One region of the Micromonospora sp. NPDC048830 genome, then DNA from elsewhere that is predicted to be linked to it. Evidence: riboswitches for the same ligand, from Rfam matches in the RefSeq annotation. Region 1 holds a riboswitch; each other region holds the start of a gene.

What was found. A riboswitch is a leader RNA that binds a small molecule or an ion and turns the genes downstream of it on or off. The one in region 1 is predicted to bind cyclic di-AMP.
Region 2: linked by a shared signal. The riboswitch ahead of ACGFIZ_RS16645 (coiled-coil domain-containing protein) and the one ahead of ACGFIZ_RS11975 (transglycosylase family protein) in region 1 are both predicted to bind cyclic di-AMP.
Region 3: linked by a shared signal. The riboswitch ahead of ACGFIZ_RS01370 (NlpC/P60 family protein) and the one ahead of ACGFIZ_RS11975 (transglycosylase family protein) in region 1 are both predicted to bind cyclic di-AMP.
Region 4: linked by a shared signal. The riboswitch ahead of ACGFIZ_RS18880 (coiled-coil domain-containing protein) and the one ahead of ACGFIZ_RS11975 (transglycosylase family protein) in region 1 are both predicted to bind cyclic di-AMP.

What each region holds. Positions count from the first base shown of each region.
Region 1 is NZ_JBICUP010000010.1:99,774-101,962, reverse strand. Features, by position in the region: gene ACGFIZ_RS11980 (hypothetical protein) at 47-397, shown strand; cyclic di-AMP (ydaO/yuaA leader) riboswitch at 639-806, shown strand; gene ACGFIZ_RS11975 (transglycosylase family protein) at 809-1,447, shown strand; gene ACGFIZ_RS11970 (diacylglycerol/lipid kinase family protein) at 1,586-2,189, shown strand, end outside.
Region 2 is NZ_JBICUP010000017.1:44,700-46,888, forward strand. Features, by position in the region: gene ACGFIZ_RS16640 (cation diffusion facilitator family transporter) at 58-972, shown strand; cyclic di-AMP (ydaO/yuaA leader) riboswitch at 1,127-1,258, shown strand; gene ACGFIZ_RS16645 (coiled-coil domain-containing protein) at 1,263-2,189, shown strand, end outside.
Region 3 is NZ_JBICUP010000001.1:283,396-285,584, forward strand. Features, by position in the region: gene ACGFIZ_RS01360 (N-acetylmuramoyl-L-alanine amidase) at 1-216, opposite strand, end outside; gene ACGFIZ_RS01365 (hypothetical protein) at 213-569, opposite strand; cyclic di-AMP (ydaO/yuaA leader) riboswitch at 784-923, shown strand; gene ACGFIZ_RS01370 (NlpC/P60 family protein) at 990-1,976, shown strand; gene dcd (dCTP deaminase) at 2,028-2,189, opposite strand, start outside.
Region 4 is NZ_JBICUP010000021.1:15,974-18,162, reverse strand. Features, by position in the region: gene ACGFIZ_RS18885 (carbonic anhydrase) at 1-36, shown strand, start outside; gene ACGFIZ_RS18880 (coiled-coil domain-containing protein) at 267-1,289, opposite strand; cyclic di-AMP (ydaO/yuaA leader) riboswitch at 1,294-1,424, opposite strand; gene ACGFIZ_RS18875 (YibE/F family protein) at 1,591-2,189, opposite strand, start outside.

The sequences.
Region 1 (2,189 bases):
GACACCGAAGGTCCACCAGGCCGGGTGTGCCTCCTGTGGCGATGAGGTGTCCTGTCCGGAGGGCCCGCCGCTGGCCGTCCGGCCGGTGGACATCCCCGCGTCGGCCGAGGACGAGCTGCGGCGCGCCCTGTCCGGCCACGCCGCGCCCACGGAGCAGGGCGTCCGCGCGGCGCTGGCCGGAATGGACCTCGACCCGCTGTTCGCGCAGCAGGTCACGGCGGCGGGCGGGGTCGTCGGAGTGGCGCTGCGCGGCAGCCAGTACGACTGCCTGCTGGCCCGCGTCGACGGTGAGCGGGTGGAGGTGTGGCGGCCGAGCCGCGTCCAGCTCGCTCCCGGGGAGTTGAGCTGCACGGCCGACGTCGCCGCGCGCGGGCTGGGCCAGCGCCCGCCGCACTGACCTGAGTGGGGGATGGCCCGCGTCGGCGATGGGCGGGATCGGACGGAACTCACGATGCGTGACCGCCCTGTGTGGGGGAGGGCCGGGTCGGAGTCGGTCCATCGGGCGCCATGCACGTCCGGCGCGGCGGCGCAAATCGACTGTGGAGCCCGTCGCCCGAGCGGGTGACGAAGGCGACAAGAGGTGGGCGGCCGTCGCGGATGGTGCCTAACGTCGGTCGGGTCCACGAACGTGGACACCACGGTCGGTAACGCCTAATCCTGCCGCCGGCCGTCGGCACCTTGTCCTCAGGGCAGGAGCGGGGGACCCAACGTTCCTCGGTGCACCGTCACCTCGGGGTGAAGCCGCCACCGGCGGCCGGGCTCCTCGGCCCGAACCCGACAGCTCACCTCGTCGGCGTGGAGGATCACCATGGCAACTGAATACCTCGCCCGCCATCGTCGGGTGACCGCTCGCCGTGCCGCCGTCGCCGCGGGCGCCGTCGCCGGGGCCGTCGCCCTGTTCGGGCCCGCCGCCCCGGCCCAGGCCGCGGTCAACTGGGACGCCATCGCCCAGTGCGAGTCCGGCGGCAACTGGCACATCAACACCGGCAACGGCTACTACGGGGGCCTGCAGTTCTCGCAGGGCACCTGGGCCGGCTACGGCGGCAGGAAGTACGCCGCACGCGCCGACCTGGCGACCCGCGGCGAGCAGATCCGCATCGCCGAGAAGGTGCTCAGGGGCCAGGGCATCGGGGCGTGGCCGACCTGCGGCAGGAAGGGCGGCTCGACCAAGACGTACCGCCCGAAGTCGGAGACGAAGGCCGCCCCGAGGAAGGAGCGGTCCTCGCGTACCGAGACGCCGGCGTCGCGGAGCAGGCGGGACACCACGAGGAGCGCCCCGGCCACCGGCGGCGGCCGGACCTACGTGGTGCGGTCGGGGGACACCCTGTCGGAGATCGCGCAGGCCAAGGGCGTCCGGGGCGGCTGGCGCGCGCTGTGGCAGAGGAACGAGCGGGTGGTGGGCGACCAGCCCGACCTGATCTTCCCCGGCCAGCGGCTCAGCCTCTGACGCACGGTCGTCGGCCGATGCGGCCCGGCGACCCGGCACACCGAAGCGCCCGGCCGGTCCTCCGGCCGGGCGCTCCCGTCCCAGGGTCCGGGGTCGGGGACGCGTGGACTCCGGGCCGGCTGGGTAACACCGGCGGGCATGAGCACCAGCACCAGGACCAGGCCCGACGAGGCCGCCCCGGGCCGCGTCGGCACCGTCGCGGTGGTCGCCCACCGGAAGAAGACCCTCGGCGGCGGCCTCGACGAGTTGCGCGCCACGCTGGCCGGCGCCGGCGTCGACGACCTGCTCTGGTACGAGGTGCCCAAGAGCCGCAAGGCGCCGAAGAAGGTCCGCAAGGCGCTCGACAGGGGCGCCGGGCTGGTCTTCGTGTGGGGCGGCGACGGCATGGTGCAGCGCTGCGCCGACGCCCTCGCCGGCACCGGGGTGCCGATGGCGATCCTGCCCGCCGGGACGGCGAACCTCTTCGCCACCAACGTGGGCGTCCCGGCCGACCTGCCTGAAGCGGTGCGGGTGGGCCTCAGCGGCCGGCGGCGCCGGCTCGACCTGGGCCGGCTCAACGGCGAGCACTTCGCGGTGATGGCCGGCGCCGGCTTCGACGGCGAGCTGATCGGCGAGGCCGACCGCCGGCTCAAGGGCCGGCTGGGCCGCCTGGCGTACGTGTGGACGGGGCTGCGGCACGTCCGCGGTGAGCTGGTCCGCACCCGGGTCCGGGTGGACGGGGCCGACTGGTTCGACGGCGAGG
Region 2 (2,189 bases), on a different contig from region 1:
CATAGCGATGTGAGCATAGATTGGGCCGGCAGCGGGACAGGGACGGAGGGTGTGGGCGTGGGCGCAGGTCATGACCACCACCACGGCGTCGCGTACGCCGCCGAGCGCCACCGGGGCCGGCTGTGGGCGGCGTTCGGGCTGCTCGGCGCGCTGATGCTGGTCGAGGCGGCCACCGCGTACGTCACCGGCTCGCTGGCGCTGCTCTCCGACGCCGGACACATGTTCACCGACGTGCTCGGCATCGGCATGGCGCTCGCCGCGATCACCGCCACCCGCCGCGCCACCGCCGCCCCCCAGCGCACCTTCGGGCTGTACCGGCTGGAGGTGCTCGCGGCGCTCGGCAACGCGCTGCTGCTCAGCGGCGTCGCCGTGTACGTCCTCGTCGAGGCGGTGCGCCGGTTCGGCAACCCGCCGGAGGTGACGACCGGCCCGATGCTCGCGGTGGCGGTGCTGGGCCTGCTCGCCAACCTGGTCGCGTTCGCCCTGCTGCGCGGCGCGGCAGAGGAGAGCATCAACCTGCGCGGGGCGTACCTGGAGGTAGTGGGCGACCTGCTCGGCTCGGTCGGGGTGATCGCCGCCGCGGCCCTGATCTGGGCGACCGGCTGGTGGTGGGCGGACCCTCTCGTCGCGGTCGCGATCGGCGTGTTCATCCTGCCCCGCACCTGGCGGCTGGGCCGGGCCGCCGTCCGGATCCTGGTGCAGGCCGCCCCGGAGCACCTGCAGGTCACCGCCGTGCACGACCGGCTGGCGGCGGTGCCCGGCGTGGTCGAGGTGCACGACCTGCACGTCTGGACGCTGACCTCCGGGATGGAGGTCGCCTCGGCGCACCTGACCATGGCCCCGGGCGCCGAGGTGGGCGCCGTGCTGACCGCCGCCCGCACGGCCCTGCACGAGGACTTCCACATCGAGCACGCCACGCTGCAGGTCGAGCCGGGAACATCGCCGGGAAACTGCGGTCCGACCGCCTGGTGATACCCAGCTCCGTCGATCCGGTGGGATATTGTGCCGGCATGCCGGATTTGATGGGTTTGATCCAAGTACCGTGCGTCACGGGCGCAGCGCCGACCCCACCAGCACCGGTAGGCTCGATCCCGGCCTCCGCTCCGGTGGCGCCCACCGGCGCCCGCGGCGGCCGTCGCCTAATCGCCCGCGAGGGCGAGCCGGGGAACCACGTTCGTGGGGTGCATCCGCGTGAGCGGTAGGGATCTTCCGTCCCGAACCCGTCAGCTAACCCGGTCGGCGGCTGACGGAAGGACACGCGTATGCCAGTAGTGGCACCTGTACGAAGGACGGCCGCCCGGGTGGCGGCCCTGCTCGCGCTGGCGCTCGCCGGCGCCCTCGCGGTCGCCCCCGCCGGCCCGGCACAGGGGGCCCCGGCCGCCGCCCTGCTCGCCGCCGCGCCCGGCCAGGACGACGAGGGCGGCACCCCGGCGTTGCGCGCCGCGCTGGAGGCGGCCAGCAAGGGCTACCTCGACGCCAAGGCCGCCCTGAACCGCTCGGTGCAGCGGCAGCGGCAGCTCGGCGCCCAGCTCAAGACGATCGAGGCGGAGCTGACCGTGCGCGACGCCAGGGTCGGCGAGATCGCCGGCGTGGCGTACAAGACGGGCCGGCTCCGGGCGGCGTCGGCGCTGCTGAACAGCGCCTCGCCCGAGGGGTTCATGGACCGGGCGGCGGCGCTCGACCAGGTCGCCAGCAACGAGGACCGCATCCTGCGCGACCTGCTGGAGACCCGCGACCAGGCGAACCGGACGAAGCAGGCGCTCGACGGCGAGATCCGCGAGCAGCGCCGGCAGGTGACGGTGATGGGCAAGCGCAAGGAGCAGGCCGAGCGCGCGCTGGCCGTGGCCAACGAGCGGGCCAGCGGCGGGTCGAGCCCCGGCGGCACCTCCGGCGCCACCGCCACCCCCGCCAAGCGCAACCCCGACGGCTCCTGGCCGGCCGAGTCGTGCAGCGTCAACGACCCGACCCCGGCCAACGGCTGCATCACCCCGCGCACACTGCACGCGCTCCAGCAGGCCAAGGCCGCCGGTTTCACCCGGTACGTCTCCTGCTACCGCCCGGGCGGCTCCGGCGAGCACCCCAAGGGGCGGGCCTGCGACTTCGCCGCCCAAAAGGACGGCTTCGGCGGCGTGGCCACCGGCGGCGACCGCACGTACGGCAACAACCTGGCGGCGTACTTCGTCCGCAAC
Region 3 (2,189 bases), on a different contig from region 1:
GATGTGCCGCACCAGCTTCGCGGAGGTGCGGTACATCGCCTCCGTGTACCAGGTGCCGTGGCCGGCGAAGCCCTCGTGCTCGAGGCCGATGGACTTGGCGTTGACGTACCAGTTGCCGGCGTGCCAGCCGACGTCCTTGGCCTTGATGTGCTGGGCGATGTAGCCGTCCACCGAGCGCAGCGTGTAGTGCCAGCCCAGGTAGTCCGCCCGCTTCACCAGGTTGACGCTGGGGATTCGTCGACGTGGGCGCTGGCGGCCTCGGCCGAGGCGACCCGCTCGGCGTCGGTCAGGTGCATCGGGCCGAACCCGCCGCTCGTGCTCGGGCGGCCGGCGTGGGTGTCCCACCGGGACTCCAGGTAGGACACGCCGAGCAGGACGCTCTCCGGCACGCCGTACTCGGCCGCGGCGGCCGCGTACTGCTGCTGCCGGTCGGTGGGTGCGTCGGCGGACCCGGTGCCGAGCGGCTCGGCCGCGACGGGCCCGGCGGCGAAGGGTAGGACCGCGGTGGCCGCTGCCACCACGGCGGCGAGCAGGACGCGTCTGCTCGCCGGTAGGTTGGATCGGGGCATCGAACCTCCCGAGTGAGGGTCTGGGTGAGGCCACCCTCCCGCCGCCGCCCCAAGGGGTCAATACCTTTCCGGTTATCGATATTGCGTGAAGGAAAGCTACGGAGACCCCGGTCATACGGAGTGTCACAGCCCGTCGGGTTGCGAATCGGTAACGCCCGTCTCTACTCTGGTCAACCGTCGGCCGGTCACAGCGCCGCCCACACCGGGCGGTGACGGCCCGACACCGCCGAGTCGCCTCCGGGCGAGCCGGGGACCCAGGTACGCCGGGGTGAATCCGCAGCCTCGCTGCGGTAGGGCGCTCTCCCTTCCCGCCCGAACCCGTCAGCTAACCCGGTAGGCGGTACGGAAGAAGGAGAACGGAGCCCGGTGGCACACCATGCCCCGCGGCGCCCGTCGCGCCGGTCGGCCCACGCCGACCGGATGCCGGCTGCGCCGCGTCCACGCTGGTCACGCTTCACCACCGCCCTGGCCGCCCTCGCCGGCGCCGCCGTCGTCCTGGCCGGCGTCGCGCCCCCGGCCCACGCCGAACCGTCGGTCGCCGAGATCGAGCAGCAGATCGACCAGGACTGGAACAAGCTCGAACCGCTCATCGAGCGGCACAACGCCACCCGCCAGGACCTCGCCGCGAAGCGGAAGCAGGCCGACGCGCTCGCCCGGCAGATCGGGCCGTTGCAGCGTCAGGTGGACGAGGCGATGGCGAAGGTCAACGGCCTCGCCGTCGAGGCGTACAAGGGTGAGAATCTTTCGGCCGTGAACGCGCTGCTGGGCAGCCGCTCCGCGAGCCAGATGCTGGGGCAGCTGGAACTGCTCGACCAGTTCGCCCACCGCCAGCAGCGCGACGTCCAGACGGTCGTCGACCTGCGCGACCGGCTGGCCGCGAAGAAGCAGCCGCTGGACGAGATGGTCGCCCAGCTCACCCGCACCGAGGCCCAGCTCGCGGCGAAGCGCAAGCAGATCAACGCCGAGATCGACCGGCTGCAGAAGCTCCGGATCAAGGTGTACGGCAACGGTGGCGGCGGCTCGCTGCGGCCCGCCCCGTGCCCGGCGAGCTATCCGGGCGGCGGCGCCGGGATCGCCGTCAAGTTCGCCTGCGCCCAGATCGGCAAGCCGTACGTGTGGGGCGCCGCGGGCCCGAACGCGTACGACTGCTCCGGCCTGACGATGGCCGCGTGGGCCAAGGCCGGCGTCTCGCTGCCGCACAACGCGGCCCGGCAGCGGGCCGTGACCGCCCGGGTGAGCCGCGCCGACCTGCGCCCCGGCGACCTCGTCTTCTATTACGCCGACCTGCACCACGTCGGCATGTACGTCGGTGGCGGCTGGGTCGTGCACGCCTCCCAGGCTGGCGTCCCGATCAAGATGAAGCGCGTCGACGACGGCCAGGTCAACAGCTACGGCCGCCCTGGTTGACGGGTACGGGGCCCCTGCGGGACGGGGGCCCCTGCTCGCCGCCGGGCGGTGTCAGCGGGTGGGCCAGGTGCGCCAGTTCCGCCAGGACCGGCTCGGGGTCGGGCCGCGCTGCCCCTGGTAGCGCGAGCCGTAGACGGCCGACCCGTACGGGTGCTCGGCCGGCGACGAGAGCCGGAAGATGCACAGCTGCCCGATCTTCATTCCCGGCCACAG
Region 4 (2,189 bases), on a different contig from region 1:
CCGGTCGGCCTGACCGAGCCGCCGGCCGCCGCCTGACCCGCCCGGCCGCCGCCCGGTCTGCCCGGCCGCCGTCTGCCGCACCCGGCCGCTGTCTGTTCTGCCCGGCCGCCGCCCGGTCTGCCCGGCCGCCGCCCGGTCTGCCCGGCCGCCGCCCGGTCTGCCCGGCCGCGCCGGAGGCCGCCGGCCTCCCCCGCGTCCGCGTCGCCGGCACCCGAACGCGAACGAGGGTCGCCCCGCCCGGGACGGCCCTCGTTCGCGGGTCGGCGTCAGAGCAGCGACATGTGCACGTGGTCGGTGTGGTTGGACGGGCCGCTGTAGGACTTCCAGCCGGTGGCCGGGAACCAGATCTGCCGGTTCCAGATGACGTAGTAGATGCCCAGCCGGTCGGCGTTGCGGATGAGGAACGCGGCGAGGTTGTTGCCGTACATCCGGGTGTCGTTGTTGTGCCACGGGCTGAAGCCGCTGTTCTGCAGCGACCAGTCGCAGGCGCGGCCCTTCGGGTGCTCCCACGGCCCGCCGGGCCGGTAGCAGCCCACGAAGCGGTTGAAACCGGCCCGCTTGACCTCCTTGTACGCGTGCAGCGTGCGGGGGGTGATGCAGCCGGAGGTCGTCGGGTCGTTTTCGCTGCACGACTCCGGTCGCCAGCCGCCGTCCGCGGTCCGGCCGGGCGCGATCCGGGCCACCGGGGACGTGGCGGAGACCAGGCCGCCGGTGAAGCCCCGGCCGCCGACCAGCGCGAGGGCCTTCTCCGCGTCGTGCTTCTTCTTGGCCATGATCGCCGTTTGCTTCTGCTGCTCGCGCACCTCGGCGTCGAGCGCCAGCTTGGCCTGCTCGGCGCGGGTCTTGGCCTCGTTGACCCGGGCCAGTTTCTGCGCGTTGATCATGTTCAGCTCGTCGAGGGCGGACGCGCGCTGCACGAACGAGTCCGGGTTCCCGCTCTCCAGCAGCGCCGCCATGGCGCCGATCCGCCCCGTCCGGTACGACTGGGCGGCCAACTCGCTGACCTGCGGGGCGAGGGCGTCCAGCTCGAACTGGGCCCGCTGCACCTCGAGGGCGAGCTGCTGCTGGCGCTGCTTGGACTTCGTCAGCTTCGCCTTGGCCTGGCTGTAGTCGCGGTTGGCGGCCTCGATGACGTCGGTGATCAGCTGGGGCTCGTCGTCCTCCTCGTGCCCGGACGGGGTGGGGCCGGAGGGCTCGGCCATCGCCGGGGCGGCCGGTCCGGCGAGGATCGCCAGGGCCGCGAACACGGCCACCACGGGCGTCAACCAGCGGCGTAGGGGTGCCGTCACAGTGTTCCCTTCCGTCGTCCGCCGACCGGGTTAGCTGACGGGTTCGGGGCGGAAGTGGCCCCTACCGCGGTCGCGGATTCACCCCGGGTACCTGGTTCCCCGGCTCGCCTCGCGGCGATTGGGCGGTGGCCCCGCAGGCGCCGCTGCGCGCCTTCGGCGGTGACCGGCAGCGAGGTTACCTGAGAGCACTCCTGCGGATCTACGCCCAGAAGCCCGCCAAATGCGTCATTTCGTAATTGCTTTCGGTAATGGGTGACGCGTTTCGCAGGTCGCACAGTGGCGATCGTCGCGCTGAGTAGTCTCACCATGCGGCGTCCGTGCTCCCTTCTCGATCTCCGGGCCGGGACGGGGGGTGGATCGGCCCGGCCCGGAAGCCGTCGTGGGCCCCTCCTTTGCTCAACGCCTCCAGCGCGATTTCCCGTTCATTGAAACGGTGACCGGTGGTGGGCGTGCGCGGGGTGGGCACGCCGGCGGGGGAATCGCCGTCGGCGGCGGACCGGCCCGGGCTGGTGCGGCCGGCCGCGGTGACCACGGCGGCCAGGCCGGTGGTCAGCGGTACGGCGGCGATCAGGCCCAGCGTGGCGACCGCGCTGCGGACGATCTCCTGCGCCAGGAACTCGCTCGTCAGGAGCTCGGACACCGGGCGGGAGTCGGCGGTGAGCAGGAGCAGCAGCGGCAGGGACGCGCCGGCGTACGCCAGCACGATGGTGTTCACGGTGGAGGCGATGTGCGCCCGCCCGACCCGGGTGGCCGCCCGGTAGAGCTGCAACCGGGACAGCCCTGGGTTGGCGTGCGCCAGCTCGGTCACCGTGGCCGCCTGGGTCACCGTGACGTCGTCGAGCACCCCGAGCGAGCCGATGATGATGCCGGCGAGCAGCAGGCCGTGCAGGTCCACGTCGG